Regions from separate parts of the Nocardia sp. NPDC004260 genome, predicted to be linked through region 3. Evidence: riboswitches for the same ligand, from Rfam matches in the RefSeq annotation. Region 3 holds a riboswitch; each other region holds the start of a gene.
What was found. A riboswitch is a leader RNA that binds a small molecule or an ion and turns the genes downstream of it on or off. The one in region 3 is predicted to bind S-adenosylmethionine.
Positions count from the first base shown of each region.

Region 1: another riboswitch for S-adenosylmethionine. It lies ahead of ACWEO7_RS13490 (aminotransferase class V-fold PLP-dependent enzyme); the one in region 3 lies ahead of metX (homoserine O-acetyltransferase MetX).
Region 2: another riboswitch for S-adenosylmethionine. It lies ahead of ACWEO7_RS23595 (amino acid ABC transporter permease); the one in region 3 lies ahead of metX (homoserine O-acetyltransferase MetX).
Region 4: another riboswitch for S-adenosylmethionine. It lies ahead of ACWEO7_RS05720 (rhodanese-like domain-containing protein); the one in region 3 lies ahead of metX (homoserine O-acetyltransferase MetX).

Region 1 is NZ_JBSGEZ010000018.1:64,819-72,637, forward strand. It holds gene ACWEO7_RS13455 (D-alanyl-D-alanine carboxypeptidase/D-alanyl-D-alanine-endopeptidase) at 1-330, opposite strand, end outside; gene ACWEO7_RS13460 (inorganic diphosphatase) at 552-1,043, shown strand; gene ACWEO7_RS13465 (hypothetical protein) at 1,168-1,410, opposite strand; gene ACWEO7_RS13470 (crotonase/enoyl-CoA hydratase family protein) at 1,598-2,419, opposite strand; gene ACWEO7_RS13475 (2-oxo-4-hydroxy-4-carboxy-5-ureidoimidazoline decarboxylase) at 2,602-2,922, shown strand; gene ACWEO7_RS13480 (YbaK/EbsC family protein) at 2,977-3,453, shown strand; gene ACWEO7_RS13485 (flavin reductase family protein) at 3,559-4,026, shown strand; gene ACWEO7_RS13490 (aminotransferase class V-fold PLP-dependent enzyme) at 4,187-5,506, opposite strand; SAM riboswitch class IV at 5,554-5,667, opposite strand; gene ACWEO7_RS13495 (Pls/PosA family non-ribosomal peptide synthetase) at 6,202-7,819, shown strand, end outside.
Region 2 is NZ_JBSGEZ010000042.1:44,852-52,670, forward strand. It holds gene ACWEO7_RS23575 (carotenoid biosynthesis protein) at 1-169, shown strand, start outside; gene ACWEO7_RS23580 (LppM family (lipo)protein) at 250-1,032, shown strand; gene ACWEO7_RS23585 (glycosyltransferase) at 1,068-2,234, shown strand; gene ACWEO7_RS23590 (hypothetical protein) at 2,260-2,967, opposite strand; SAM riboswitch class I at 3,353-3,446, shown strand; gene ACWEO7_RS23595 (amino acid ABC transporter permease) at 3,474-4,481, shown strand; gene ACWEO7_RS23600 (amino acid ABC transporter ATP-binding protein) at 4,478-5,245, shown strand; gene ACWEO7_RS23605 (ABC transporter substrate-binding protein) at 5,260-6,219, shown strand; gene ACWEO7_RS23610 (GNAT family N-acetyltransferase) at 6,224-6,739, shown strand; gene ACWEO7_RS23615 (LLM class flavin-dependent oxidoreductase) at 6,736-7,819, shown strand, end outside.
Region 3 is NZ_JBSGEZ010000032.1:18,042-25,860, reverse strand. It holds gene ACWEO7_RS19850 (NADP-dependent isocitrate dehydrogenase) at 1-5, opposite strand, end outside; gene ACWEO7_RS19845 (MFS transporter) at 360-1,904, opposite strand; gene ACWEO7_RS19840 (TetR family transcriptional regulator) at 1,986-2,699, shown strand; SAM riboswitch class IV at 2,752-2,862, shown strand; gene metX (homoserine O-acetyltransferase MetX) at 3,080-4,237, shown strand; gene ACWEO7_RS19830 (hypothetical protein) at 4,299-4,421, opposite strand; gene ACWEO7_RS19825 (DUF3017 domain-containing protein) at 4,473-4,718, opposite strand; gene ACWEO7_RS19820 (tRNA (cytidine(34)-2'-O)-methyltransferase) at 4,936-5,400, shown strand; gene ACWEO7_RS19815 (DUF167 domain-containing protein) at 5,416-5,649, opposite strand; gene ACWEO7_RS19810 (DUF4349 domain-containing protein) at 5,606-6,598, opposite strand; gene ACWEO7_RS19805 (error-prone DNA polymerase) at 6,687-7,819, opposite strand, start outside.
Region 4 is NZ_JBSGEZ010000006.1:20,104-27,922, reverse strand. It holds gene ACWEO7_RS05745 (CaiB/BaiF CoA transferase family protein) at 1-762, opposite strand, end outside; gene ACWEO7_RS05740 (DUF456 domain-containing protein) at 964-1,461, shown strand; gene ACWEO7_RS05735 (amidohydrolase family protein) at 1,465-2,340, opposite strand; gene ACWEO7_RS05730 (FAD-dependent oxidoreductase) at 2,425-3,888, opposite strand; gene ACWEO7_RS05725 (Rv0361 family membrane protein) at 4,268-4,717, shown strand; SAM riboswitch class IV at 4,781-4,897, shown strand; gene ACWEO7_RS05720 (rhodanese-like domain-containing protein) at 4,912-5,328, shown strand; gene ACWEO7_RS05715 (O-succinylhomoserine sulfhydrylase) at 5,325-6,539, shown strand; gene ACWEO7_RS05710 (serine/threonine-protein kinase) at 6,551-7,819, opposite strand, start outside.

The DNA.
Region 1 (7,819 bases), on a different contig from region 3:
CGCGTCGCCGCTCCACAGCACCGTCCCGCTGTCGGCGTCGGTCACCTGGCCCGCGAACGCGCCGAGGTCCGGATTGGCGATCACCGGGGCCAGCGCGGCGGCGATCCCGGCGGAACTCGGCGCGGAACCGGTCGGCCGGGCCGGGACGACCTGTCCGGACGGCGCGGGCGGCGCGGGCGGGGCGGCGATGGTCAGGCCACCGTGCCGGAACTCGTCGGTCCACGGCCGCACCGCGAGCAGTGCCACCGCGGCGGCCACGGCCAGCACGACCAGCACGGTCGAGATCAACAGCCATCTGTTGCGGCGCCGCCGGGCGGCCAGCCCACCGATGTTCTCGTTGCCACCAAACACGTCGCCGCCGCTCTCCTGACCGATTCCCGCAGCAGCCGCCTGCCGCACCCATGTCCCCGACGACCACACTATCCTCGTTGCGCAACCGTTCCCCTGAACAACCTGGCGAGTCGGCGCACTCCGCAGCGGCCGAGTCGGCAGTCGCCGAATAGCAGCCGAGTCGCAGAACTCGGCACCGATGCATACACAAAGGAGATGGCGTGGAGTTCGACGTCACGATCGAGATCCCCAAGGGTTCCCGGAACAAGTACGAGGTCGATCACGAGACCGGCCGGGTCCGGCTCGACCGGTTCCTGTACACGTCCATGGTCTATCCCGCCGACTACGGCTACATCGAGAACACCCTCGGCGAGGACGGCGACCCGCTGGACGCGCTGGTCCTGCTGCCCGATTCGGTGTTCCCCGGCGTGATCGTGGAGGCCAGGCCGGTCGCCATGTACAAGATGACCGACGAGGCGGGCGGCGACGACAAGATCCTGTGTGTGCCCGCGGGCGACCCGCGCTGGGACCACATCCAGGATCTGAAGGATGTCCCGGAGTTCGAGCTGGCCGCGATCAAGCACTTCTTCGAGCGCTACAAGGATCTCGAGCCCGGCAAGTTCGTCAAGGGCTCGGAGTGGGTCGGGCGGGCCGAGGCCGAGGCCGAGGTGCAGGCGTCCATCCAGCGGTTGAAGGATCAGGGCGGACACTGAACCCCTTCGGGCACAACGAAAGCGGGGAGTCCGGCAGACACCGGACTCCCCGCTTCCGGTCGGTGTCACGAAAGGCGAAAAGGGACACCCGGAATCCGGATGCCCCTTCTCTGTGACAGGTGGCTCAGTAGTAGATGTACAGGTCGTAGCCGTCCCAGGTCTCGATGCACTCCCAGTAATAGCCGCCGGTGCTCGGCGACTCGCCGTCGGCCCGGCACGCGCTCAGCGTGGCGTAGGTGCCGACGTAGGTGCCGCCGTAGGCGACATCCTGGTAAACCGGTGCGGCGGAGGCCGTAGCGGCCGTCGACACCCCGGCGACGGCAGCGGTGGCCAGCAGACCAGCGGCGAAGAAGGACTTGATACGCATCGCTCTTGCTCCTGAATGCGAGATGAAATTTTTGACGCTTCAAACGATATGGGCGATCGGCATCTCGCACAGCCACCCCTAGGGTGAGGGCAACGCAACCCTGAGGCGAATCACCTTGCCCACCCTCGATACCCACCCTTGGGGTCGGTGACGGCGCACTCGCCCGGGTGCGAGCGCGCCGCCGGTGTCAGTGGCCGCGGAATTCGGGCGCGCGCTTCTCGAATACGGCCTTGACCGCCTCGGCGAGATCCTCCGACGGCAGGAACGCGGCGTTCCACGCGGAGACGTAGCGCAGGCCCGCGGCGATGTCGTCCTTGCGCCGCTGCTCCAGTACGTCTTTGACGCCTTGCACCACCAGCGGCGGGTTCGCCGCGATCTCCCGCGCGGTGGCGTGCGCCGCGTCCAGCACCGCCTCTTGGTCCGAGAAGACGTCGTTGACCAGGCCGATCTTCTCCGCGCGCGCGGCGTCGATGTCCTTGGCGGTGTAGGCGAGTTCGCGCAAGTGCCCCTCACCGATGATGCCGGGCAGCCGTTGCAGCGAGCCGACGTCGGCGACGATCGCGACCTTCGCCTCGCGCAGACTGAACTTCGCCTCCGCGCTGGCGTAGCGGATATCGGCCGCCGCGATGAGATCCAGCCCGCCTCCGATGCACCAGCCGGACACCGCCGCGATCACCGGCTTGCGGCAGTCCGCCACGGCCGTGATCGCGGCCTGCATCTTGCGCACGTCGACGAGGAAGTCGGTGCGAGGGGCGGCCAGCGCGCGATCGGCCAGCAACGGGCCGAACGTGCCGCTCATCGCGGGCAGGTCCAGACCGTAGGAGAAGTGTTTACCGGAACCGGTCAGCACGATCGCGCGCACCTCCGGATCGGCGTCCAGCGCCTGGAACACTTCCGGCAGCTCGCGCCAGAAGTCGGGACCCATCGCATTGCCCTTACCGGGGCCGATCAACGTCACCTGCGCGACGTGATCCTTCGTTTCGACGGTGAAAGCCTGCCAATCTGTCATTTGTACAGCGTATCGAGACAAATCGAAGCCCGTGTCCCGACCCGGTGCTGCGCGACTCGGAAAGAAACCTCGCCGCGTGTAAACCCTGCGCAAATTTCGCAATGGTGTACTGGTTCGCGATGGGCAGAACAGCGGATCATGAGCAAGTCAGCAAACCTCATTCACCGGCTTCGGAGGACATCATGCTGATGCATCGCGGGATCGGTCTCGACCGCTTCAACGAAATGCCCCGCGGCCGCGCGGTGCACGCGCTGTACGAGTGCTGCTGCAACGTCACGTGGGCCGCGACACTGGCCGACGCTCGCCCCTATTCCGATCGGGACGCGCTGCTGAGCAAGGCCGATGTCGAACTGCTCGCGCTGTCTCAGCGGGACGTCGACCGCGCCTTCGAAGCGGTTGCGCACGAACCGGACTCGGCGCGAGACGTGACCGAACTCGCGCGGATAACCCGTGGGCGGATCGCCGGGATGCTCGGCCCGGCCGAGGGCTATCCGGAATACTGAGCCGACCGCGTGACTTCCCCGGCGTCCCGACCGCAATCGCTCTACCCTGGTGGGATGCGCAGGTCGTCATTGCCACCGGTCGCCTGCCGAGTCGCGGACACCCTCATCTCCCGGGGCCATCACGGTCTCATCGTGGCCCAGCCGGAGCCCACCCACACCGCCGACGACGCCGCGCGGGCGCTCGGCGTCGACGTGGGCGCGATCACGAAGTCACTGGTGTTCCTGCTCGACGACGACCCGGTGTTGCTGCTCGTCTCGGGCGCGCACCAGGTCGACCTAGCGAAGACCGGCGCGCGTCTGGAAGGGACGCTGACCCGCGCCCCCGCCGACATGGTGCGCCAGGTGACCGGTCAGCCCATCGGCGGCGTCGCACCGGTCGGCCACCCGACCAACCTGCCCACTTGGGTCGACAACGCGCTGGCGCACCATCGGGAGGTATGGGCGGCGGGCGGACATCCGAACACCATTTTCCGCACGTCGTTCCCGGAGCTGCTGCGGATCACCGCGGGTCTTCCGATCGACGTCGACTGACCGGCGCGAGCGTCCCAGGATCGTGGGCCACGAGACCGAGCGTAGTTTCGTGATGTGACCGAAGCGGATCCGAGCGGCATCACCGCGGAGCAATATCGTGCGTCGATGCGCCATTATCCGGCCGGCGTCACCGTCGTCACGCTGCGTTCGCCGCAAGGGCCGGTCGGCTTCACCGCGACTTCCTTCGCCTCGCTGTCGCTGGACCCGCCGCTGGTGTCGTTCAATATCGCGCACACCTCCTCCAGCCTGTCCGGCATGCTGGACGCCGAGTCCGTCGTCATCCATTTCCTCGGCGAACACCAGCAGCACCTGGCTCACCGGTTCTCCCGAACGGCGGAGGAGCGTTTCACCGACCGATCTCTGTGGACCGCTCTCGACACCGGCGAACCCGTCCTGCACGGCACCCCCATCTGGCTACGCGCCACCGTGCACCAACTGATCCCCATCGGCGACCACACCTTCGTCGTCGGGTTGGTCACCCGGGTACACGACAACACCGACGAGAAGCCCTCCGCCGCACCGCTGCTGTACTACAACGGGCGCTATTACCGGCCGACCGCCCTCGGCGACTGACCCGAGTTCGCTACGCCACCCTCGGCCGCACCTGCACCACCAACTCGGCGTCGAGCGCACGGGCCAGCCGCTCCAGCACAGGAAGGCTGGGCACCGTCCCACCCGCCTCGAATGGGATCCTTAGTGCCCTTTTCGACGAGATCGAGGAACAAGCGTTGTTTCAGCCCACCAGGCAGGGAGCCGCGCCGGTGGGGGCGGTGGAGGTGAAGGGGCGCGTTTCCGGGGTGGGGTTCCATACACCGTTCTCGGCGGCGTAGTTCCAGGTGGGGCCCGTCGCCACAAGGGTGGCGATCGCATCGATCAGGCGGTCCACATCGGCGGAGGTGGTGCCGAGGCCGATGCTCGCGCGCAGTGCGCCGTCCAAGCCGAGGCGGGTGAGCAGCGGGTGGGCGCAGAAGCGTCCGTCGCGAACGCCGATACCGTGTTCGGCGGAAAGATAGGCGGCGACCTGGCCGGGGGCGAAATCGTCCAGAGTGAACGCGACGATGCCGACGGAGTCGGGGCTGTCGGTCCAGATGCGCAACAGCCGAACGCCAGGAATCTCGGCCAAGCCGTCGCGGAGACGGTCGGCGAGCTGATGTTCGTGCGCGGCAAGGGTTTCGGCGTCGATGACACAGAGCGCGTCACAGGCGGCGGCCAGCGCGGCTGCGCCGAGCACGTTCGGCGACCCGGCTTCGTGCCGCTGCGGAGCGGGCGCCCACTCGGCCGCGTCGGTACTCACCTCACGCACCGCGCCCCCGCCGGCGAGGTAGGGCCGCGCCGCGTCGAGCCAATCCCGTCTGCCCACCAGCACACCCGCGCCGAACGGCGCGTACAGCTTGTGGCCGGAGAACGCCAGGTAGTCGATTCCATTGGCGCGCAGGCTGATTCGACGATGCGGGGCCAGCTGGGCCGCGTCGACCAGGATTCGGGCGCCGCACTGGTGCGCGACGGTGGCCAGCCGCTCCAGCGGAAGCACCTCGCCGGTCACATTCGACGCACCGGTCACCGCGAGCAGTGCGGCCGGCCTGCTGCACAGCTCGGCGACCAGCCTGCCGATGGTCTCCTCCACCGTGTCGGCGGCCTGCACGACCCGCCTGCCCTGCATGGTCCAGGGCAGGAAGTTGGCGTGGTGTTCGATGTCGAGCACCACGGTGTCGCCGGGCACGCAGGACGCGAGCAGGTTCAGCGAGTCGGTGGTGTTGCGGGTGAACACCACCACTTGATCGTCGGCGGCGTCGAGGAACCGGGAGACCGACCCGCGGGCGGCCTCGTAGCACTCGGTGGAGATCCGGGAGGCGTAGCCCGCGCCGCGATGCACGCTCGCGTAGTACGGCAGCAACTGCTGCACCCGGTCGGTGACCTGCGTCAACGCCGGCGCGCTCGCCGCGTAGTCGAAGTTGGCGTAGGTGGCCGTTCCGCCTTGCACCAGCGGAACGAGCAATTCGTCGCCGGAGACCCGGGCGAGAGCGGCACAGGTGTTGTCGACAGTGGTAGTCATCACGTGAATCCCGTCGGCTAAGGGACCCGCAATCGAATGATTCGTCGAGTCCGCGCTTGCCGCGCCCGGTCGGGCGGCGGCCGGGTCGTCACCCGGAGCACCCCACCGCGGAGGAGGGTTGCCGGCCAGCAAGCCGGGGCTTCGCGCTGGCACTCATGACCTGACCCGAGGGTGGCAGAAGCGCCCCGGCGCTGTCAACCACGTTCGACCCCGAGTCCCCAGGAGCACCGCGTGGAGATAACCACCAGGCGTGAGCCTTTACAAGCATCCCGACGACAGCACGCGAGCCGCTGCCTCGACATCCCACGCGCCCCTCGGCAACTGACGCCTTCGACCGCGCTCCGAGGCGGCGGACCGGTCGCCGGCGCCACGAGCCTCGACGCCGCACGCGCCCATCCCGAGGTCCGCACCGCTTCGATGAGCGGAATCACACCCGCACACGAGCCATCTCCCGGCGAACCCGAGGGACGACGGACCGACCAGCGATCGGCCTGTCGCGGCGGCGAATATCGATCCCACCTGCAACAACGCGCACGGCGCCCGCCGATCCGGCGCCCGCTCCGGTGAACAACGAACGACGACAACCCCGGGTACCGTGGACAACTGGCCATCGTGGCGTTTGCCCTTTGGTAACCCAGCTATGACACAACAACGGGAAAGTGTGAGGCGAGTCGATGGGAGGTGCGCAGAGCACCATGCTCGAGATAGACGTCGACGCGCCCGCGGGCCCGTTGTCGCGTGGTGACCGCGCGCCGGAGGCCAGGACACTGGTCGACATCCTGACCGCGACGGCGCTCGCCCACCCCGACGCCCCTGCCATCGATGACGGCCGAGTAGTGCTCTCCTACCTGGAGCTGGTCGTCGAGATCGAGAAGACCATGGCCCGTCTCGCCACCGCTGGTGTGCGACCGGGCGACCGGGTCGGCGTACGCGTACCGTCGGGCACCCGTGAGCTCTACGTGACCATCCTCGCCGTCCTGTACTCCGGCGCGGCCTACGTGCCGGTCGACGCAGACGACCCGGACGAGCGCGCCCAACTGGTCTTCGGCGAGGCGCAGGTCACCGCGATCGTGACCGCGGCCGGCATCGAGACCACCGCCGCGGGCATCCGCGCGGCGGAAGAGCAGCGCGAGGAAAGCTGGTCGACGCTGCCGAGTCCCCGCGACGACGCTTGGATCATCTTCACCTCGGGTTCCACCGGCACGCCGAAAGGCGTTGCCGTCACCCACCGCAACGCGGCCGCCTTCGTCGACGCGGAAGCCGACCTGTTCCTTCCGGACGCCCCGATCGGTCCGAGTGACCGTGTGCTCGCCGGATTGTCGGTCGCCTTCGACGCGTCCTGCGAGGAGATGTGGCTGGCCTGGCGCAACGGCGCCTGCTCGGTGCCCGCTCCGCGTGAGCTGGTGCGCACCGGCGCCGATCTCGGTCCCTGGCTGGTGCGGCGGCGGATCACCGTGGTCTCGACCGTCCCGACCCTGGCGGCGACCTGGCCGGTCGAGGCGCTGGAGGCGGTGCGCCTGCTCATCTTCGGCGGCGAGGCCGTCCCGCCGGAACTCGCCGAGCGTGTCGCCGGAAACGGTGATGTGGCGCGCGAGGTGTGGAACACCTACGGTCCCACCGAAGCCACGGTCGTCGCCTGCGCCGCGCGGTTGGACGGTCAGTGGCCGATCCGAATCGGATTGCCGCTCAACGGCTGGGATCTGGTCGTCGTCGATGCGGCGGGTAACCCGGTGGCCGAGGGGGAATCCGGCGAACTGGTGATCGGCGGGGTCGGGCTGGCCCGCTACCTCGACCCGGCCAAGGACGCCGAGAAGTACGCGCCGCTGGCCTCCGTCGGCTGGGAGCGCGCGTACCGCAGCGGCGACCTGGTGCGCAACGACAGCGCCGGTCTGGTCTTCCTCGGCCGCGCCGACGATCAGATCAAGCTGGGCGGGCGGCGCATCGAACTCGGCGAGATCGATAACGCTCTGCAACACCTGCCCGGAGTCACCGGCGCCGCGACGGCCATCCGCACCACAAAAGCGGGCAACAAGCTACTGGTCGGCTATCTGACCGGACCCGGACCGGATTTCGATGCCAAGGCCGCGCGCGCGGTCCTCGCCGGACAGTTGCCCGCGCCGCTGGTGCCCCGGCTCGCGGTGGTCGACGAACTACCCACCCGCACCTCCGGCAAGGTCGACCGCGACGCGCTGCCCTGGCCGCTGCCCAACGCCGCCGAGGACGACGACGACAACGACCTGACCGGCACGGCCCTGTGGATCGCCGGACTCTGGGACGCCATCCTCGGCGCGGAGGTCGGCGATCCGGACGCGG
Region 2 (7,819 bases), on a different contig from region 3:
CGCGATCGCGGTCGCCGTACCGGTGGCCTTTTTCCTGTGGACCTGGCTGGGGTCGGCGCTGGCCCACGCGGTGTTCCTCGGTCTCCTGCCGTCGGCCGGATACGGTTTCGCCGGTATGGGTGTGCTCGGTGTTCCCCTGCTCGTCGTCCTGGCTCGCGCGCGCCGCTGACCCGGGGTGATTCCCCGCACTCGGCGCGCCGACGCGCGCGATGAGTGGCGCGTTTCATTCCGGGCGGACGGCCTGGCACGATGTCACCCGTGCAGCCGAGTCCCGTCACCACGAAGCTCGAAACCTTGGATCGTCCGCCGCGGCGGGTCCCACGCCGTGCCCTGCGTGCCGCTTCGGTCGTCCTGCTCGCGGCGATGCTGGTCCCGATGCTCGCAGCGTGCCTGCGGGTCCAGGTTTCGATGGGGGTCTCGTCCAACGACCGGGTGTCCGGACGGATCGTCGCCGCCGTGGTGCCCGCCGACCCCGGGGACAAGGGTCCGCAGCTGAAGGCGCCCGAGACGCTGGCCGCCAAGGTGCGGGTGGAGCCGTACGCCCAGGACGGATATACGGGCAGCCAGGTCTTCTTCGAGGATCTGTCGTTCGGCGAGGTGCAGCAGCTCGGCGGGCTGTCCGAGCAGACCCAGGGCATGTTCCAGTTGCAATTCCAGCGCACCGGCGATCTGGTCAGCCTGAGCGGGCGGGTCGATCTGAAATCGGTGCCGCCGCACGGTTCGGACGTGCAGTTCACCATCGCGTTCCCGGCGCGCGTCGCCAAGACCAACGGCAGCCGCGAGGGCGACAACGTCGTCTCCTGGAAGCTGCCGCCCGGTGATGTCTCCACATTGCGCGCCGAGGTCAGTTACGCCGACCCGAACACCCGCTCGTTCGCGGGCTGGGCGGGCATCGCGGGCGGCATCACGCTCGCGGTGGCCGCCATCGTCGCGGCCATGGCGTACATGGACCGCAACCCCGCCGCGCCCGGCGCGCCGGAAGTCGGCTTCTCTCTCAGCCGCTGGTGGCGCTCGGTGACGCAGAATCGCTGAGCGACAGGTCGGTGTGCCGCGATAGCGTGGCCCGCATGGTGAGTGCCGACCTGCCGAAGACGTTGCGCGCGAACTCGATCCTGCCTTCCTTCGCCGCCGCGGTCGCCGCGCTCGGCGCGGGCCTCGCGCTGTACAACCGGATCACCGTGCGGCGGTTGACGAACACCCCGACGACGGTGATCGAACCGGTCACCGTCTGTATCCCGGCGCGCGACGAGGCCGACCGGCTACCCGAGCTGATCGGCGACCTGCGCGCCCAGGTGGGCGTGCCGCGCATGGCGGTACGCATCCTCGACGACGGGTCCACCGACGACACCGGCGCCGCGGCCCGCGCGGCGATCGACGGCGACCCGCGTTTCACGCTGCTGCGCAGCGAGTCCGACCCGGTCCCCGGCTGGACCGGAAAAGCCGCCGCCTGCGTCCGGCTGGCCGAGGAGGTGTCGACGCCGGTGCTGATCTTCTTGGACGCCGACGTGCGACTGGCCCCGACGGCGCTCGCGGCAGCGGTCGGCGCGCTGCGCGGACGACGCGCCGCGTTGGTCTCCCCGTGGCCCCTGCAAGTGGCAGGCTCGGTGGCGGAGGCGCTGGTGCAGCCCCTGCTGTGCTGGTCGTGGGCCTCGACGCTGCCGGTCACCGCGGCCGACCGGAGCCTTCGGCCCGCCACGGCGGTGGCGTGCGGGCAGTTCCTCGTGTTCGACAACGCCGCGTACCGGTCGGTGGGCGGCCACACGGCGGTGGCCGGAAGCGTCACCGAGGACCTCGACATCGCCCGTACGCTGCGTCGAGCCGGTCACTCCACGGTTCTGGTGGCCGCGGGACCGCTGGCCCGCACCAGGATGTATCGCGACGCCGCGGAATTGGACGCGGGCTACTCCCGCTGGCTCTGGTCGGCCTACGACGGCACGATAACGGGTGGAGCGGCGGTGGGACTGGTTGCCGCCCTTGCCTATTGGCTGCCGCCCGCAGTGGCGGTGTTCGGCCGCGGGGCGCACCGCCGGGCGGGCCTGATCGGCTGGCTCGCCGCCGTCGCCGGGCGACTGCTGGCCCGCTCGACCGAAACCGGGGGCCCGCTGAAACCTTCGGATCTGTCTGCCGCCGTCGCGCACCCGGTATCGGTGGCGGTGTATCTGCTTTTGTGGGTGCGGTCACACCTGGCCCGTCGCCGCGGCACGGCGCGCTGGAAAGGTCGGCCGCTGCCCTGAGCGACCGTGCCGCGGTGACGGAATCTCACGGCACCGGGGTGATTCCCACCGTCGGCAGGAAGAAGCATGACTTGGCGCCGTTCTGCACCGTGCCGAACATCGCGGCGAGCACGGTGCCCTTCCCGGTGTCCACCGGGACCGCGCGCACCCCGCCCATCGGGAGGGACGCGACGAGGAAGTCCCGGATCGCCTGCTCGGCCACGGGCCGCTGGTCCGGCGGAACGGCCGCGGGAACCATCGAACGCGCGACCTCTGGCAGCGGCCCCATGGCGGCCGTGCCGCTGCGGCCGGTATTCAAATTCAGCCAGCTCACCTGCATTCCCGCGGTATTCGGGCCGTCCGGACCGAGCCCGTAGGGCACGAAGGTGAACATGGCCTGCCCGGCCTTGACGGCGCTGAGGTCCTGGCCGGGAATCTGGACAGTGGTCTTCGGCCACGGCCCCGGAATGGCGCCTGCCACGGCGGGCGCCAGACCGGCCGTGGTGTTGTCGAGGCAGAACGCCGACGCGCTCGGGTACGCGAACGGCTGGATACCGAGCGCGCGCAACGCGTCGAGCGCGGCTTGATACGCGCCGAACAGGTCACCGGGGGCGGCGATCGGCACGGAGTCCTCGGGGAACGCGGGAATCGTGGCATCCGGAGCCGCGAACGCGGCCCCCGGCCCGGCGAGCACGAAGGCGATCGAACTGGTCGCGACAGCGGACAACTGGGTCAGACGGCGCAATATGTTCACGAAACCTCCTCATCGGCGGAACGATCGAGGGGGACAGTACTCCGGCAAACACAATCAGCAGCCGGTATTGCACACAGCAATTTCGTGGCGAGTCCCGTTTGCCCGGAACGGACCTCCGCGTAGCCCACCGGCGTTCCCCAGCGTCGGCGATAGCCGTATGCTGCATCGGACCATCCCAGTCCGGCGCCACGCGCCCGGGATCGGCGAAGCGGCGAAACTCACCTCGCCGTCGGCAGAGCAGCGCACGCCCGGTTACTACAAAGATCCGATGAATCGGCGTCGACAAGATCTACGCTCACGGTGATTACTTCTCTTGTTCCAGGCTTCCCTTACTGGGCATCATGATTCGGCTCGCCCCTGACATCCGTTGACAGGGGGTCGGCGCCAACCATCCAGAGCGACCGAGAGACCTGGCTCGTCGACGTCGCAGCAACCCCCCGGTCACCGGGTGCGGGTGCTTCCGCCGGGACCGATGGAGGAACCGAAGTGATCATCGAGGACCCGTCATGAGCGCGTCCACCGCGCCGGACGCCGCCCCCGAGGCGGCCGCGCCGATCGAACCGGACCCGACCGGAACACCGGCCCCCGCCGAGACCGGCGCGACGCCGACCGTCGCAAAGACCCGGCATCCCTGGCGCTGGGTGATCAGTGCCGTCGCGCTGATCCTGCTCGCCCAGTTCGTGCACGGGCTGGCCACCAATCCCGGCTGGGATTGGCCGACGTTCGCGCGGTACATCACGGCCGAGTCGGTGCTGTCGGCGCTGCGGGTCACCTTGGAGCTGACCGCGTGGGGCACGGCGCTGGGCTTTCTGCTCGGCACCGCGCTCGCGATCGCCCGGCTGTCGAACAACCCGGTGCTGCGGGTGATCGCGTGGGTCTACATCTGGGCATTCCGCTCGATTCCGCTGATCGTGCAGCTGCTGTTCTGGTTCAACATCGCCTACCTGTATCGGACCCTCTCGGTCGGCGTCCCGTTCGGGCCCGCGCTGTTCACCTTCGAGGTGAACGGGGTGATCAGCGGTTTCACCGCCGCCGTGATCGGCTTGGCGCTGCATCAGGCGGCGTATTCGGCCGAGATCATCCGGGCCGGTTTCATCTCGGTGGACGCGGGTCAGCTGGAAGCCGCCGCCGCCTTGGGGATTCCACGGCTGCGGCAATTCCGCACGGTGGTGGCGCCGCAGGCGATGCGCTCGATCCTGCCGAACGCGGCCAACGAGGTGATCAGCCTGTTCAAGGGCACCTCGATCGTGTCGGTGATGGCGATCGCCGAGCTGTTCTACCAGGTCCAGGTCATCTACGGGCGCAACGGACGGGTGGTGCCGCTGCTGATGGTCGCGACGGTCTGGTACATCGTGCTCACCACGGCGCTCTCGGTGGCGCAGTACTACATCGAACGCCACTACGCCAAGGGCGCGCACCGCACGCCGCCGCCGACGCCGCTGCAACGCGCGTGGCGGAAGCTGCGCGAGGTCGCCGAGGCCGGGCCCGCCGCACCGCGCGGAGCGACCCGATGAGCGCCACACTCGCCGTGCAGGTCCGCGGCGTCCGGAAATCCTTCGGCTCGCACGAAGTGTTGCGCGGCATCGATCTCACCGTGCGATCCGGCGAGGTGGTGGCCGTGATCGGCCCATCCGGGTCGGGCAAGTCGACCCTGCTGCGCGTGGTGAACCATCTGGAGACGCTGGACGCGGGCACCGTGCACATCGACGGCGAGCTGATCGGATATCGGCTGCGCCGCGACCGCTTGCACGCGCTGCCCGACCACGCGGTGCGCAAGCAGCGCTCCCGGATCGGCTTCGTCTTCCAGCAGTTCAATCTGTTTCCGCACCTGACCGTGCTCGACAACGTCACGCTCGCACCGCTGTCCGCGCAGCGGCGCGACCGGACCGAGGTGGAGCGCGAGGCACGCCTGCTGCTGGATCGGGTCGGCATCGGACACCTGGCGGACGCGTATCCGCGCAGGCTGTCGGGCGGGCAGCAGCAGCGGGTGGCGATCGCTCGCGCGCTGGCGCTGCGCCCGCGCGTGATCCTGTTCGACGAGCCGACCTCCGCGCTGGACCCGGAACTGGTCGGCGAAGTGCTCGACGTGATCCGCGATCTGGCGCACGGCGGCACCGCGCTGGTGATCGTCACCCACGAGATCGGCTTCGCCCGTGAGGTCGCCGACACCGTGGTGTTCCTCGACGAGGGCGTCATCGTCGAGCAGGGCCCGCCCTCGGTCGTTCTCGACCATCCCGAACACCCGCGCACTCGCGCGTTCCTTTCCCGAGTCCGTTGACGAACAGGTATCCGATGAAGTTCTCCGCCCTGGTCACCGCCGCCGCGACCGCGGTCGTGCTGCTGGCCACCGGCTGCACCGACCCCGAGGCGGACAGCGCCGCGCAGCCCGCCGGTTCGGTCACCTTCGACCTCTCCCCCGCCCAGTCCGGCCGCGTTCGCACCGCCAAGGTCGATGCCATCGCCGCCGAGGTGCCGAAGGCGATCCGCGACCGCGGCACGCTGGTCGTGACCGGCACGTCCGGGGCAGCGCCGCCGCTGCGGTTCTACGCCACCGACGACAGGACGGTGGTCGGCTCGGAGATCGACTTCGCCTCGCTGGTCGCCGACATCCTCGGCCTGAAACTCGATGCGCAGGTGGCCGATTGGTCGCAGAACTTCGTGCGGGTGGACTCCGGTGAGGTGGACGCGTTCATCTCCAACGTCACCGTCACCGAGGAACGCAAGGAGAAGTACGACTTCGCGACCTACCGCAAGGACAATGTCGCGCTGGAGGTGCCGATCCAGAGCAAGCTGGAATACAAGGATCGGACGAGCCTGGCGGGCAAGCGGATCGGCGTCGGCAGCGGCACCAACCAGGAGCAGCTGCTGGTGAAGTGGAACGAGCAGAACCGGGCCGAGGGCTTGCCCCCGATCGACATCGCCTACTTCCAGCAGACCACCGACTACTACCTGGCGCTGGCCTCGCAGCGGCTCGACGGCTACCTCGGCCCGAACCCGACGGCGATCTACCACGCGGCCACCGCGAAGCAGACCAGGATCGTGGGCACCTTCTCCGGTGCGGGCGACGCGCTGCAAGGCGAGATCGCCGTGCTCACCAAGAAGGACAGCGGGCTGATCACCGCCGTGCAGCACGCGCTCGCCTACGCCATCGAGCACGGCACATATCAGCAGGTGATCGACCGTTGGGGCCTGCAGAGCGAGAAGGTCGCCGAATCGCGGATCAACCCGCCCGGCCTGCCGAAGAAGCGCTGAGCCGATGACACAACCGCTCTCGACCCCGACGCTGCGCGTGCACCGGGTCGCCCAGGACGACCCCCTGGCCGCGCCCCTGCTGGCCGAACTCGCCCTCGAGTACAGCAGCCGCTACGGTCGCACGCCCGGCGAGGTGCACGCCTCGTTGCGCGAGCACTCCGCCACCGCGTTCGCGCCGCCGCACGGCGCGCTGCTGGTCGTCACCCGCGACGGAGAAGTGGTGGCGGGCGGCGCGTTCCAGCGCTACGACGCGCACACCGCGGAGCTGAAGCGGATCTGGACCTCGCGGGAGCACCGCAGGCAAGGGCTCGGGCTGTTCGTACTCGAGCAGCTGGAAGCCGAGATCGCGCGCCGCGGCTACCGGCGGATCTACCTGACCACCGGACCGCGTCAGCCCGAAGCGGTCGCCCTCTATCTCGCCGCCGGTTACCGCGCGCTCTACGACCCGGACCTGCCCGCGGAGCAGATCGGGCCGCATCCCTTCGAGAAGCGGCTGCCCGTGCTGGGAGCGATCGCGTGAAGTTCCTGCTGTTCACCTTGGTCACCCGGGTACCCGATCCGCGGACCGGCCGCCTGCCCGGCACCCGGGAACGCCTGCGCGACGTCGTCGGCCAGGCGCGGCTGGCCGAGGAACTGGGTTACGACGGGTTCGCCGTCGGGGAGCGGCACGAGGATCCGTTCCTGTCCGCCGCGCCGCCGGTCATCTTGTCCCACCTGGCTGCCCTCACCTCGCGGATCACGCTGTTCACCGCGGTGACCACGCTGAGCCTGCTGGACCCGGTGCGCGCTTTCGAGGACTACTCCACGCTGGACAACCTGTCCGGCGGGCGGCTCGAGCTGATCATCGGCAAGGGCAACGGCGCCGCACAGGCGCAGCTGTACCACGTCACGCCCGACGACCAGTGGGACCGCAATCGCGAAGGCTACGAACTGTTCCGCGCCCTGTGGGCCGGTGACAACGTGACCTGGTCGGGGCGCTTTCGGCCGCCGCTGCGCGAGGCCAAAGCATTGCCGCGGCCGTGGCAGCCGAAGATCCGGATCTGGCACGGCAGCGCCACCAGCCGCGAATCGGTGGAACTGGCCGCGCGCCACGGTGATCCGCTGTTCTCGGCGAACGTCACCAACCCGATCGAGCCGTATGCCGAGCTGGTGCGCCACTACCGGGAACGCTGGACGTTCCACGGCCACGACCCCGCCGACGCGCTGGTCGGCGCGGGCACCGCCGGATTCCAGGTGTCGCGCACCTCGCAGGAGGCGCTCGCGGCCTACGCGCCGATCTTCGAAGCGCGGCTGGCGCTGGCGCGCGAACGCGGGCTGCCGGTGGTGTTCGAGACCCTCGACGACTACGTGGCCCGCAGTTCGGCGCTGATCGGCAGCCCGGAGCAGGTGATCGACGAGGTCGGCCGCCAGCACGAGCACCTCGGCCACGAGGTGATCCACCTGTCCGCAGAACGCGACGGCCGCCCCGAGCGGCAGTACCTGGACGGCCTCGAGCTGTTCCAGGCCGAGGTGGCGCCCGAATTGCGCCGCCGCATTCCCAGCCGACCGTTGGCGACCGGTGTCGCCGACGCCGACCCCGACCAGGGCGAGGAACTCGCCC
Region 3 (7,819 bases):
GACATGGATCTTCGTGTCCTCCTAGGATGGTGCCCTCATTGCACGGCCAGGCGAACACGCTTGTGAGCGGACCCCAGCTGTTCCAACAGACAACGTATATGTCCCGCGTTGTCGGCGGGACATGTGGTGCAAACAAGACAAGCGTACTGCTGCCGAAGTCCTCACCGCACGGGCAGCCCCCGGAGTGAGCTGGACCACCTTTGTTACCGATTGGTAGGCAATGCCTTCCAGCGCCTCGGCGGAACCCGCGCAACCGCCGTCGCCGCCATGATCCGCCTTCCGTTCCAGCACGGCAACGGCCTGGCACATGACGAGGTCCGCGCGGCGTCAACACGCCGCACGGACCTCGTTCCGGTGGATCAGACCGCGACCGGAAGCCGCGCCCCGTCCTCGGAACCTTCGATCAGGTTCTCCGGACGGTCCCGGATCATCAGCGCGATGATCGGGATGGCCGCCAGGAAGAACCCGGCGCCGACGTAGAAGGCCACGTCGTAACTGTGGATCGCGGCCCGCGCGGCCAGGTTGTCGATGCCGGGATTGTCGTGCGCGAAGGTCTTGGCGACCTGCACCGAGATGGTGGTCAGCAACGCCGTGCCGACCGCGCCGCCGACCTGCTGAGCCGCGTTCAGCAGCGCGGAGGCGACGCCGGAGTCCTCTTCCTCCACCTGATGCAGCGCGACCGTCTGCATGCCGACGAACAGCGGACCCATACCGAGCGCGATGAGCACCTGAGCGGGCAGCACACCGGCCAGGAAGCTGTCACCGAAGCTCAGTTGAGCCAGCAGCACCAGGCCGATGACGCCCAGCACGGCCCCGGCCAGCATCAGCGGACGCGGGCCGAGCTTCGGCAGCAGGGCGCTGGTGACACCCGCCGAGATCGCGATGCCCGCCGGGAAGGGCAGGAACGCGAAGCCCGCCTTCAGGGCGGAGTAGCCCAGCGTGATCTGGAAGTAGAAGCTCAGGAACAGGAACATCGCGAACATCGCGATCGGGATGAGCAGCGCGGCGAGGAAAGCGCCGCCCCGGTTGATCTCACCCGGGATGTGCAACGGCAGCAGCGGGTTCGCCGAGCGCCGTTCGATCACGACGAAGGCGACGAGCAGGGCCAGCCCGGCGACCAGCAGCGCCAGCGTGCTGCCTGCCAGCCAGCCGTCGTCGGCGGCACGACTGAAGCCGTACACGATGGCGATCAGGCCGAGCGTCACGGTGACGGCTCCTGGCACGTCGTATCCCCCGCTGCGCGGCGCAGGCACGTCCTTCGCCACCCAGGCCAGCGCGCCGAGCAGCGCGATCAGCGCGATCGGCGTGTTGACCAGCAGGCACCAGCGCCAGGAGGCGTATTCGGTGAGCGCGCCACCGGCGATCAGGCCCAGCGCCGCACCACCCGCGGAGATGCCCGCGAACACACCGAACGCGGTGGCCCGCTCGCCGGGCTCGGTGAAGGTCACCGACAGCAGCGAGAGCGCGGCCGGAGCCAGCAGCGCGGCGAACGCGCCCTGCAACGCGCGTCCGGCGAACAGTTCCGCACCGGTCTGCGCGAGACCGGCCAGCGCCGACGCACTCGCGAAGCCGATCAGGCCGACGATGAAGATCCGGCGTCGGCCGAGGTAGTCGGCCAGCCTGCCGCCGAGCAGCAGCAGGCCACCGAAGATCAGCGTGTAGGCGGTGAGCATCCATTGCCGGTTGCCGTCGCTGATGTCGAGATCACGCTGCGCGAACGGCAGCGAGATCGTCACGATGGTGGCGTCCAACACCACCATGAGCTGGGCTAACGCGATCACTCCCAGCGCGAGCCAACGCGCTGAACCGCTCGCCCGCTGCGGCGCGTGCACCGCTGTCGCGGTCTCGGTCACGGTCTTCTCCTCGTCCTCGATGTCCCGAGCAATCCTGTCATCTAGCGACATTTGTCGTCAAGCGCAAAATGTCGCGATACGACATTTGACCGTTACGGACAGGAAAACGCCAGGTTGCGTTAACATGGGGGCATGCTCGAGTTATCGGCGCCGACGGGCGCGGGCGCAGCGGCCGACCGCGCCGCCGGCGGCCCGGCGACCCAGGGCCTGCGCGAACGCAAGAAGCAACAGACCAGGCTGCGGATCATCGCCGCGGCCCTCGACCTGTGCGACACACAGGGCTTCGACGCGACCACGATCGAGCAGATCGCCAACGCGGCGGACGTCTCGCCGCGCACCATCAACCGCTATTTCGACAGCAAGGAAGACATCGTCCTGGGGCCGGTGCAGGATTTCGGGCAAACCATCGCCGAGACGCTGCGCGAGTTGCCCCGCACGGGCAACGAACTCGGGGCGCTGCGCCAGGCCTTCCTGCACGTGGTCGATGAAGCCGCCGCGGCGGGCGAGGCGGATCCGCTGTCGTTCCGGCAGTTCCAGAAGATGCAGCGGATTCTGCGCAGCAGCCCGTCGGTCAGCGCGCGCAGCATGGAGCATGCCGACGACAAGAACCACGCGATCGCCGCGGTGGTCGCCGAGCGCCTCGGCACCACGCCGGACGCGCGCCCGGTGCGGCTGATCGTCGGCGCCTGGCAACTGATCGGCCACATCGGCATGGAGTGCTCCGACGATGTGTTCCTCGACGACGACCTCGCGGTCGCGGCCAGGGCGGGGCGGGCCGCGTTCACCGAGGCCTACGACGAGTTCGTGCGCACCTGCTGTGGTGCGCCGACCGCCGCGGACCAGTGAGTTCGATGGAGGATTTCGGGCGCTGACCGCCCGCCGGTTATGATGCCGGACAGGTCATGAGTACCAGCGTCAAGCCCCGGCTCGCTGGTCGGCAACCCTCCAGCCGCGGTGGGGTGCTCCGGGTGATGACCTGGCTCCCGAGAGCCGGGAGCAAGCGCGTAACAGGAGGTCGCCGCCATGTGTTGTTGTTCGTCACCCACACACCGCTAACCCCTGCTGTACCGGCGAACACCTGCTTGGGAGCAAACCATGAGTGAATTCACCGCGCCCGGGGCCGAGCGAGGCCCGGCGCAGTCGGCCCCGCACAGCCGTGGTGCCGAGTTCGGGATCGTGCGTTTCCTCCCGGATCCTCCGCCCCCCGGTTTCGCGGCGGCGGCGACATGACCGTGAACACCGAACCGAGCGCGCGGACCTCCGGCATCGCCCTGCCGCCCCCCGATGGACAGCTCGGCACCATCGCCATCGGGGACGTGCGACTGGAGAACGGCGCGGTCATCCCGGACGTCCACCTCGCGGTACAACGCTGGGGTGAGCTCTCCCCCGGCCTGGACAACGTCGTGCTGGTCGAACACGCGCTGACCGGCGACTCGCACGTCGTCGGCAAGCCCGACGGCCTGCACCAGCTGCCCGGCTGGTGGGACGGCATGGTCGGGCCGGGCGCGCCGCTGGACACCGACGAATGGTGTGTGGTCGCGACGAACGTGCTCGGCGGCTGTAAGGGCAGCACCGGGCCGTCCACCACGGCTCCGGACGGAAAGCCTTGGGGCGCGCGTTTTCCCGAGATCTCCATCCGTGATCAGGTGACCGCCGAAGCCGCTCTGCTCGACCTGCTCGGTGTCGAGCGGCTCGCGGCCGTGGTCGGCGGGTCGATGGGCGGTATGCGGGTGCTCGAGTGGATGGTCGGCGCACCGGATCGGGTCGCCGCGGCGCTGGTGCTCGCGGTCGGAGCCCGCGCCACCGCCGATCAGATCGGCACCCAGACCACCCAGATCGCGGCGATCACGTCCGATCCGGACTGGCAGGGCGGCGACTATCACGGCACCGGCCGCGCACCGACGACGGGGATGGCGCTGGCCCGGCGGATCGCGCACCTGACCTACCGCACCGAGTTCGAGCTGGATCACCGGTTCGCGAACAAGCCGCAGGGCGACGAGGACCCGTGGAACGGCGGACGGTACGCGGTGCAGAGCTACCTGGACCATCAGGCCGAAAAGCTCTGCAAGCGTTTCGATCCCGCCACGTACGTGTTGCTGACCGAGGCGATGAACCGCCATGACGTCGGCCGCGGCCGGGGCGGCATCGAGGCGGCGCTCTCGGCGACGCCGGTGCCGTGCGTGGTCGGCGGCGTCGACTCCGACCGGCTCTATCCGCTGCGGACCCAGCAGGAACTCGCCGATCTGCTGCCCGGATGCGACGGACTGGAGATCGTGCACTCCCGCGACGGGCACGACGGATTCCTCACCGAGGCGGCGGCGGTGTCCAAACTGCTGACCGAGACCATGCGCCTGGCCCGCGCCGGTGTGCGCCCCGAACGCTGAAAGAGTGCGCTTCCCTCCCGTCCGCACTGATCGGTGCCTCGCGCCGTGATGCCGTCCACTCTCAGAGCGCTGCGGCTCGCCGCGCCGCTTCGATGCGGTTGATGTTGGTCTCGATCCACTCCCGCAGCGCCGCTATCGGCGTGCGCAGTCCGCGCGAGCGGACGGTCTTCGCCGAGCGATACACCGCTGCCCGCTGAGCACAAGGGCGACCCCGCCATCGCTGGGTCGCCCGCCCTCAGCCGACGCCGAGCGTGTTGATCGTGGCCGCGAGGAACAGGATGCTCGACCCCAGCAGCGTCAGCGCGCCGACGTCGAACGGCTTGCTGCGCACCGCCAGCAGCCCCACCCGGGTAGTCGGCAGGCACAGCCGGAATGCCGCCGCCAGCAGCGTGGCACCGCCGAAGAAGAACGTCCCGCGCCGCCAACGATCGGACGCCACGAACACCACCGCCACCACGATGACCAGCGTCACGACGACCATCGGCAGATGGGCACGCAAGAACTCCGCTCCCGAACCGCGGCGTCCGGCCCGGGCGATAGGCGTATCGGCATCGGTCACCTTCCCGATTCTTGCAGACCGGTCCGGTGGTCGACGAGTGGCGCATGCCTGCGGCGAATCGCGAGTAGTCCCCGCGGCGGTGTGCCACTCGTGTGGGGTGCGGGCGGACGGCTCCGGCGACCTGGTTGACTGATGCGTCGTGTTCCATCTGATGTTCCACGAGCCGTGCATTCCGCCGAATACCGGCAACGCGATCCGGTTGGTCGCGGGGACCGGGTGTCATCTGCATCTGATCGAGCCGTTGGGATTCGATCTGTCGGAGCCGAAGTTGCGCAGGGCCGGGTTGGACTACCACGATCTGGCGTCGGTGACGGTGCACCCGAATCTGGCGGCGGCATGGGAGGTACTGCGCCCGGAGCGGGTTTTCGCGTTCACCACCCAGGGCACCACTCGGTTCACGGACGTGGCCTATCGCGAGAACGACGTGCTGCTGTTCGGCACCGAACCCACCGGCCTGCCCGCGGAGGTGCTGGCCGATCCGCGCATCACCGACCGGCTGCGCATCCCGATGCTGCCAGGCCGCCGCTCCATGAACCTTTCCAACGCGGCCGCGGTGACCGTCTACGAGGCATGGCGCCAACTCGGCTTCCCCGGCGGCATTTGATCTGCGGCGGCGACGTCAAGGCACGTCGATTTCGAATCGTTTGAAGCGGGAGGTCGCGCCCGCCGTCAGCCGGACGGCGGACTTGGGGACTGCGAAGTGGCCTGCGAGCAACTCGATGGCGGCCTTGTTGGCCTTTCCTTCGACGGCGGGAGCTCGCACGTACAGTCGCAGGCTGCCGTCGTCGAGGGTCTCCACCAGCGGTCCCTTACGGCTGTTCGGCTTGATCGTCGCCCTTACCACCGTCGGCACTCTTGCCTCCTGCGCTGGTCTCCGCGCCATCCGAGGCGCTGCTCTCCGGCTCCGGTGCCGATTCTCCCGCAGCAGGCGTGGGCTTGCGCCGCCGCGCCAGACGCACGATCCCCCACAGCACGGCGACTACCACCGCGAGGAAGCCGAGCCACGGAATCGCTTTGCCGCTGAACACGATCGCGTCCTGCAGCCAGTCCACCAGCGAGTTCCAGCCGGAGACGATGCCGTCCCAGAAGTTGTCGGGGTCGTCGCCGGAGTTCTTGTGATCGGTGGTGACGTCGATGGTCAGCGTGGACAGGGCGACCTGGTCGTCGAGCCTGCGCTTCTGCGCGGTGAGGCTGTCCAGCTCACCCTGGCGGCTGGACAGCGCCTGCTCGGCGGCGATCAGGTCGGAGGTGGTGGTGGCGCCCGCGATGAGTCCGCGCAGCCGGTCGACCGAGGCTTGCAGTGCCTTGATCCGCGCGTCCAGGTCCTCCCAGTGCATGGTGACGTCGTCGCGGTTGGTGGTGACCCGGGTGATCTGTCCGACCCCGCCGAGGCCCGCGATGAACGCGTCGGTCTTGTCCGCGGGCAGCCGGACGACGAGCGTGGCGCTGGGCTCGTTGTCGTCGGTGCCGGGCTGTTCGGTGCGGCTGTCGACTCGGCCGCCCGCGGCGCGCACCTGGTCGATGATCGTGCCCGCCGCGGTGACCGGCGCGTCCGCGGTGATCTCGACGCTGCCGGTGACCACCTCCTTGCGGGTGGACGTCGGTTCGGCGCCGGAGTTGTCCTCCCGCTTGGGCGGCGCCTGCTCGTGCAGCCCCGGCGGCACGAGCGCGGGAGCCGCGGGTCCCGGACCGGTGACGATCGTCGGCGTCCGATCCCGAGCGGGTGCCGCGTTGTCGTCACCGCAGCCGGTGAGCAAGATCAACCCCAGCACGCCGACGCCCAGCACAGCAAGCTTCCTCATGCCTGGCACAGTAGCCGTTCGCACTGCGCGAAAAGCCGCGCATAACGGTTCTCTAGAACGCTTCTAACACTTCCTTGAAGCAACCGGCTCAACGGAAGTCGCGCGATTTGGACGCCATCCGCAGATCCATGCGCTGCAGATGTTCGGCGACCACGCTGACCACGCCCTCGGCATTCTGCACCCGCCCGCGGATGAGCAGCGCGGCCGCGCCTTGGGCCAGGCGCCGGTAGCGCCGCCACAGCCCCAGCGAGCAGACGATGTTCACCATGCCGGTTTCGTCTTCCAGATTGAGAAAGGTGATGCCCTCCGCGGTCGCGGGACGCTGCCGGTGCGTCACCGCGCCGCCCACCAGGACCCGCGAGCCGTCGGGCACGGTGCGCAGGCCGGAGGCGGGTATGACGCCGAGGGCGTCCAGGTGGGAGCGCAGGAACTGCGTCGGGTAACTGCCCGGCGAGACGCCCGTGGCCCAGACGTCGGCGGCGGCCGTCTCCAGATCGCTCATCCCGGGCAGGACGGGCGCGGTGGTGGACGCGCCGGTGCCGGGCAACCGGTCCGGGCGCTCACCCGCGGCGGCGCCCGCCGCCCAGAGCGCTTCCCGGCGGGTGCTGCCCAGGCTGCCGAGCGCGCCCGCCGTGGCGAGCGATTCCGCTTGCGCGACAGTGAGTTCCACCCGTCCGGTCAGGTCGAGGAAAGACGTGTAGGGCCGCTCACCCCTGGCGGCGACGATGCGCTCGGCGAGGTCGTCGCCGATCTGGCGGATCGCGGCGAGACCGAGGCGCACCTCGGCGCCCTTCGCCTCGAGGGTGGGCTCGGCGCGGCTGGCGTTGACGTCGGGACCGTGCACCATGACCCCGTGCCTGCGCGCGTCGGCGACCAGTGATTGCGGCGAGTAGAACCCCATCGGCTGGGCGCGCAGCAGACCCGCGCAGAAGGCGGCGGGGTGATGCAGCTTGAACCAGGCCGAGTAGTACACGATCGAGGCGAAGCTCTGCGAATGACTCTCGGGAAAGCCGAAATTCGCGAAGGCGTAGAGCTTCTCGTAGATACGGTCGGCGACCTCGCCGGTGATGCCGTGCCGCTCCCGCATGCCCTGGTAGAGCCGCGCTTTGAGACGCTCCATGCGCTCCGGTGACCGCTTGGAGCCCATGGCGCGGCGCAGCTGATCGGCCTCGACGGCGGTGAATCCGGCGACGTCGACGGCCATCTGCATGAGCTGCTCTT
Region 4 (7,819 bases), on a different contig from region 3:
CTGGGCGTAGAACTGCGGTTCGATCGCGCCGACCGCCATGTACTTGCCGTCGGAGGTTTCGTAGGTGTCGTAGAACGACATTCCGGTGTCGAGCAGGTTCACGCCACGCTCATCGGACCAGGCGCCCGCGCCGCGCATACCCCAGATCATGTGCGAAAGGGCAAGGGCGCCATCGACCATGGCCGCATCGATCACCTGGCCCTTGCCGGACTGCTGCCGCTCGACCAGTGCGGCGAGGATGCCGAACACCAGGAACATCGAGCCGCCGCCGAAATCGCCCACCATGTTCAGCGGCGGGACCGGGCGTTCGCCCTTACGGCCGATGGCGTGCAGCACGCCGGTGATGGAGATGTAGTTGATGTCGTGTCCGGCGCGATCGGCCAGCGGGCCCTCCTGACCCCAGCCGGTCATCCGTCCGTAGACCAGGCGCGGGTTGCGGGCGAGCGCGTCGTCCGGGCCGATGCCGAGCCGTTCGGTGACGCCGGGGCGGAAGCCCTCGATCAGCACATCCGCCTTCTCGACGAGGCCGAGGACCTTCTCGATGTCGGCGGGGTCCTTGAGGTTGGCCTCGACGATGGTCCGGCCGCGCAGCTGCGGACGGTCGAACCCGCCCGGCAGCTGGCCCGCACGCTGCACCCGCACCACGTCGGCGCCCAGATCGGCGAGCAGCAGCGCGGCGTGCGGACCGGGACCGATCCCGGCCAGCTCGATGACCTTGATGCCCGCGAGCGGGCCCTGCTTGGCGGTGGATGGAGTGCTCACGCCCTACCTCGGTTCGTCGTTGATCCAGCGCACCGGCGGCCCGGCGCGTCCTCCCGAACACGGCCGGGAGGGATGTATTGACAGTATGACAATAACGTCGGGGCCGGAGCCGGGGCATACCCGGACGACGGATGGACGACGGATGGACGACGGGTTCGACGACGAGTCGCCCGTTCGGCCGCCCGGTCCTAGGCTGCACGTGTGCAAACGCTGTCTGATCAGGGGTGGTACAACCTTCTCGCCGGTCTCGCGATTCTGGTCGGTCTGGGCGGCATCGTCGTGCCGATCCTGCCGGGCGTCATCCTGATCTTCGCGGCCATCGCCGTCTGGGCCTTTCTCACCGGGGGCACAACGGCCTGGGCGGTTTTCGCGATCAGCACGGTGCTGCTGGTGCTGTCCGGCGTCGTCAAATACACCTGGCCGGGACGCAGGATGAAAGACGCGGGAGTGTCCAACCGCGCGGTCCTGCTCGGCGCGCTACTCGGCGTCATCGGCTTCTTCGTGATTCCGGTGATCGGCCTGTTCGTGGGCTTCGTTCTCGGCGTTTATCTTTGGGAACTCCAGCGGCTGCGCGTCAACCGGGAGGCGTGGCAGGCGACCGTGCACGCGTTGAAGGGCGTCGGACTGTCCATTCTGATCGAACTCTTCGGCGCGTTGCTTGCCACCGGTGTGTGGCTCGCCGGTGTGTTCGCCGTCTGAGCGCTATCTATCGATGGCGGGGAACGGGATCGTATCGCCCGCGCGGCTTCCCGGGAGTTCGTCGCGGCGCAGCCGGAGGGTCGGCGGTTCGGGCCGGTACAGCGGCAGCGTGGGGGCCGGCTCCTCGCGGACGACGCGCTCGCGGGCCGGGAGCCGATAGAACGCGCGCGCGTTGTCCTCCAGCACCGCGTACATGTCGGTGCCGACCACGTCGCAGAGCAGATCCACGTCCGAGTCCCGGAACGGACGTCCGGCCCGGGTACCGGGCAGATCGGTGCCGAACATGAGGGCTTCCGGATTCACCGCGTGCACGCGGCGCAGCGTGTCGGCGACGTTCATCGCGACCCGGCCGAAACCGGTCGCCTTGACCTTGGCTCCGCGGTCGACCAGATCCAGCAGGAATGGCAGCCCTTCGGCGGACATGCCCAGATGGTCGACCGACAGCGCGGGCAGCTTGGAGATGACCGGTTGCAACGAGGCCAGCATCGTGCCGTCGATGTAGACCTCGACGTGCCAGCCGGCCAGCTCGTACGCGCGCAGCGCCTGCAACGTCATTCCGGCGATGTCGGTGGCCGCGCGCTTGAGGTTGAAACGCAGTGCGCGCACACCGATCCCGTCCAGTTCGAGGATCTCCTCGTCGGAGGCGTCCAGATCGAGCCGGGTGACGCCGACCCAGCCCTCGCCGAGCTCGGCGAGGGCGGCCTTCAGGTAGGTCTGGTCCGTGCCCTGGAACGACCCGCTGACCACGGCGCCGCCGCTGACGTCGTAGCGCGCCATGCGCTTCCGGTAATCGGCGATGGTGAACGGGTCGGGCAGGTAGCCCTCGTTCTCGGCCAGCGGAAACCGCGGGTCGAAAATGTGCAGGTGGGCATCGAACACTTGTACAGAATGCCTCAGGGTCGGATTTTCCGCTGCCATAGCAGGGGTGTCGCGATGGCAGCGGAGGCGGTCACTGCGGGGTGATCAGACCTTGTGGGGTTCGCTAGCGCGCAGCATGTCCTCGCGTTCGACGACCTTGACGCGCTCGCGGCCCTCCGGCTCACCGAGGGAGCGTTCGTGCGCGTCGAGGCGGTACCAACCGGCCCAGGTGGTGAACGGGATGCCCTTGCCTTCGAGGAATTCGATGACGGCCTCGGGGTCGGGCCGCTCGGCCGGGGTGAAGCCGGGAGCGTCGTCCAGCAGGCAGGCGATGGTCTCGTTGGCGTCGCCCTTGGTGTGGCCGATCAGGCCGACCGGGCCGCGCTTGATCCAGCCGGTGACGTAGGTGGCGGGCAGGTAGCGCGCGGCGCCGTCGGCGTTCTCGTCGACGAGCACGCGGCCCGCTTCGTTCGGCACGGTGCCCGCCTGGTCGTCGAACGGCAGGTTGGTCAAGTTCTGCGACAGGTAGCCGACGGCGCGGTACACCGCCTGCACGTCCCAGTCCTTGAACACGCCGGTGCCCTTGACGTTGCCGGTGCCGTCGAGCTCGGTGCGCTCGGTGCGCAGGCCGACGACCTTGCCGTTCTCGCCGAGGATTTCGGCGGGGGATTCGAAGAAGTGCAGGAACAGCTTGTGCGGCCGGTCGCCCGCGTCGCGGATGGCCCACTGCTCGAGCGTGTTGGCGACCATGTCGACCTGCTTGGAGTGACGGCGCGCGGCTTCGGAGCCTTCGTCGTAGTCGATGTCCTCGGGGTCGACGATGACCTCGATCGTGGGCGAATGGTCGAGCTCGCGCAGTTCCAGCGGGGTGAACTTGGCCTGCGCGGGACCGCGGCGGCCGAAGACGTGCACCTCGACGGCCTTGTTGGCCACCAGGCCCTTGTAGACGTTCGGCGGGATCTCGGTCGGCAGCAGTTCGTCGCCGGTCTTGGCCAGCACGCGGGCGACATCGAGGGCGACGTTGCCGACGCCAAGGACGGCGACCTTTTCCGCCTCCAGCGGCCAGGTGCGGGGGACGTCGGGGTGGCCGTCGTACCAGGAGACGAAGTCGGCGGCGCCGTAGGAGCCGTCGAGGTCGATGCCGGGGATCGGCAGGGCGCGGTCGGCGTTGGCGCCGGTGGAGAAGATCACCGCGTCGTAGAAGGCCCGCAGGTCGTCGAGGGTGATGTCGGTGCCGTAGTCGATGTTGCCGAGCAGGCGCACCTGCGGCTTGTCGAGGACCTTGTGCAGGGCGGTGATGATGCCCTTGATGCGGGGGTGATCGGGTGCGACGCCGTAGCGGATCAGGCCGAACGGCGCGGGCATGCGCTCGTAGAGGTCGATCGACACCTCGGCATCGGACTTCATCAAGGCGTCGGCGGCGTAGATCCCGGCCGGTCCGGCGCCCACGATCGCGATGCGGAGCGGGCGGGTCTTCGCGGTGTGCGCGTCAGGCCCGGAGGAGGAAGCCTGCGTCACCACGGAGGGCTCGCGGACACCGCCATCCTCTACTGCACTCTGTTCGGTCATCTCTTTACGCGCACCTTTATGGTCGAAACAATTAATGACGTCGGGCTTAGCTTAGGCTAAGTTGACGCACCGGCTCGGTCGCACCCGTCCGGTGCGGACGCCGGCGTTGCCGGCTCGTGGCTGCACGGTGCTCCGTTCGCCGCGGCGTAGAGCTGCCGATTCGCTATGACAGCAGGCCGCCGTCCCGCGATTCTATCGGGATGGCCGACGCCGCCCCGCGTCGGTGCGTGAACTCGACGGATGCCATCGACAGCCACGATTGCCGCTTACCCGCTCGCGCGCGGTCTATCGTCGCCGCGCGCCCCGGAGTCGGCGCCGCGCTGGTGTTCTGCCCGGGGCCGAGCGCTCGATACCGGCGCCGACCAGGGATCATCGAGCCATGACCGAACAGCAGCCGACCGCGGGCGAGGACGAGATCATCCGGGTCGATCAGACCGATAAACGCTCGGTGGTCCCGTTCGTCGCCGCCGCGGTGGTCGCGGCGATCGTGCTGATCGCGATCGTGCTCGGTGGTGTGCTGTCGCCCGCTGAGAAAAATGTCACAGACGCCGACCGCATCACGGCGGCCGTTCGCAATTTCGTGGACGGCTCCAACCGCAGCGACGCCGTGCCGCCGCCCGGCACCGCGTGCCAGGGCTTCGACGCCGCCCACTCACCGCTGGCGGGCCAGGACGGCGCCGGAAAGCCCGTCGAGATCACGAAAATCGACTCACCGATGGTGGACGGCGACCGGGGCAAGGCGACCGTCACCACGAAGGTGGGCGGGCAGGAGAAGACGACGACCTGGATTCTCACCAGGTCCGGCGACAAGTGGCTGGTATGCACGTGAGCGTTCGCGCAGGGTGCGACACGGTTTGACACGGTGACCCGGGTCGGTGCAATCTCAGTCGAAGGTCATGAGAACCAGTGTCAAGCCCCGGCATTGCTGGTCGGCAACCCTCCTCCGCGGTGGGGTGCTCCGGGTGACGACCTGGCGGCGCCCTGGTCCCGGGCGCGGCAAGTGCGGATTCGCAGGAGGTGCACATGAGTTATGCCGGTGACATCACCCCTCAGCAGGCTTGGGAGCTGCTGCGGGACAATCCCGAAGCCGTCTTGGTGGACGTGCGGACGGAAGCGGAATGGAGGTTCGTCGGAGTCCCCGACACGAGTCCGATCGAACGGCCGACCGTGCTGATCGAGTGGGTCGATTCCACGGGGGCGCGCAACGAGGCGTTCGTCGAGCAGCTGAAGCAAGCGCTCGACGGCCATGATCCCGAGGCTCCCGTCGTCTTCCTCTGTCGCTCCGGTCAGCGTTCGGTGGGCGCGGCGATCGCCGCCACCTCGGCGGGCTACCGCACCTCCTACAACGTGCTCGAGGGCTTCGAAGGCCCGCTCGACGAATCCGGGCATCGCGGCGGCTCCGGCTGGCGTGCCCTCGGATTGCCCTGGCGGCAGTCGTGATCACCGGCGGCGCCTTCGACAAGCCGCTGCCCGAGAGCGTCGGCCCCGCGACGCTCGGCGTGCGCGGCGGGCTGCGGCGCTCCGGTTTCGAGGAGACCGCCGAGGCGCTCTACCTCACCTCCGGCTTCGTCTACGAGAGCGCGGAGGCCGCCGAGGCCGCGTTCACCGGCGAGGTCGAACATTTCGTCTACTCCCGCTACGGCAACCCGACGGTGGCCATGTTCGAGGAGCGGATGCGCCTGCTCGACGGCGCCGAGGCGTGCTTCGCGACCGCGAGCGGCATGTCCGCGGTGTTCACCGCGCTGGGCGCGCTGCTGGGCGCGGGCGACCGGCTCGTCGCCGCGCGCAGCCTGTTCGGCTCGTGCTTCGTGGTGTGCAACGAGATCCTGCCGCGCTGGGGCGTGGAGACCGTCTTCGTCGACGGCGAGGATCTCGACCAGTGGGAACAGGCGCTGTCCGTGCCCACCCAGGCGGTCTTCTTCGAGACGCCCGCCAATCCGATGCAGACGTTGGTCGACGTGCGCCGCGTGAGCGAGCTGGCCCACGCGGCGGGCGCGAAGGTCGTGCTGGACAACGTGTTCGCCACTCCGCTGCTGCAACGCGGCTTCGAACTCGGCGCCGACGTGGTGGTCTACTCGGGCACCAAGCACATCGATGGCCAAGGCCGTGTGCTGGGCGGCGCCATTCTCGGCGACAAGGACTACATCGACGGCCCGGTCAAGACGCTGATGCGCCACACCGGCCCCGCGCTGAGCCCGTTCAACGCGTGGACGCTGCTCAAAGGCTTGGAGACGATGCCGCTGCGGGTGCGCCATTCGTCGGAGTCCGCGCTGCGCATCGCCCGCTTCCTGGAGAGCAACCCGGCCGTCAGCTGGGTGCGATACCCGTTCCTGGATTCGCATCCGCAGTCCGCGCTGGCCGCAACCCAGATGAGCGGCGGCGGCACCGTGGTCACCTTCGAGTTGAACGCGCCCGAGAACGAGGCGAAGAAGCGCGCGTTCGAAGTCCTGAACCGGTTGCGCATCGTCGACATCTCCAACAACCTCGGTGACGCCAAGTCCCTGATCACCCACCCCGCGACCACGACCCACCGCGCCATGGGCCCCGAAGGCCGGGCCACCATCGGCCTGTCCGACGGCGTCGTCCGCATCTCGGTGGGTCTGGAGGACGTGGAAGACCTGCTCCAGGATCTCGACCAAGCCCTCGCCTGAGCAGGGATCGGTCACATCGGCACGGTGACGCCGGGTGAAGACGGTGCACCGTGCAGGATCAAGTGGCTGGGAACGTCGTCTTTCTTGTCGTTCTTCTTGCCGTTCTTGTTCTTGCCCGGCAGGTCGAAGGCCAGCCGGATCGTCACGGCGCGGCCGGGCGCGATGCGTGCGAAGTCGTCGCCGGGCTGGTTGAGTCCGGCGGTGGCCGCCGCGTCGGGTGCGACGGAGCGGCCCGCGGTGGTGATCAGCCGTTGACCGGTGACGTCGAGGACTTGGTCGCGGTCGGACACGTTGGTGACCGTCAGTGTGACGATCGTTCGGGAACCGCCGCCGGAGCCCACATCTGTCACGGTGAAAGCGAAGTTTCCGTCGCGCACGGCAGTACCCCGATTCGCGGGTTGTCCGCCGGTCGGGGGCAGCGGAGTATCGGTCGGCGTAGCGGCTTCGCGGGTCGTCGGACCTGCGACGGGCGCGGACCCTATGTTGCCTCCCAGCAGCCACAACGCCGCCGCGACGACGAGCGCCGCCCCCGCGGCGACGGGTATCCATCGGCGCTTTCGCCGACGATCGAGCTGCCCGGTCGGAGCGGGTGAACGTACCCCGGGCGTCGGCTGCGCCGGAGTGGCGGCGGTCATGACGCGAGTTCGCGGGCGGGCGGCCGGTGCCGCGAGAGGCGGGGCCGGTCGCGCAATCGTGGACCGGGCCAGAGCGGCCGACGCCGCCGCGGCGAATTGCCCCGCGCTGCCATAGCGTGCGTCCGGCTCTTTGGCCATTCCCCGGGCGATGACATCGTCGAGCGCGGCCGGGACGCCGTGGGCCGCCCGCGAGGCGCGCGGCGGCTCGGCCATCAGATGCGCGCGCATCTGTTGTGCCGGATCGCCCGCGCCGTAGGGCGGTTGTCCGGTGAGGGCCTCATAGAGCACACAGGCCAGCGAATAGACATCGGACCTGGCATCGACCGTGCCGGTGAATCGCTCCGGCGCCATGTACCCCAGCGTGCCGACCACCAGCCCGGTAGCGGTGAGCGCGGTGCCGTCGGCAGCGCGGGCGATACCGAAATCGATCAGATATACGAAACCGCTGGTGTGCAGAAGGATGTTGCCCGGCTTCACATCGCGGTGCACGAGTCCGGCCGCGTGCGCGGCGTCCAGCGCCTCGGCGGCCTGGGCGACGACGTCGACGGCCCGATCCGGCGGCAGCGCGCCAGATCGCAGCCGGGTGCCCAGGTCGACGCCATCGATGTAGGCCATCTCCAAGAACAGATGGCCGTCGACCTCGCC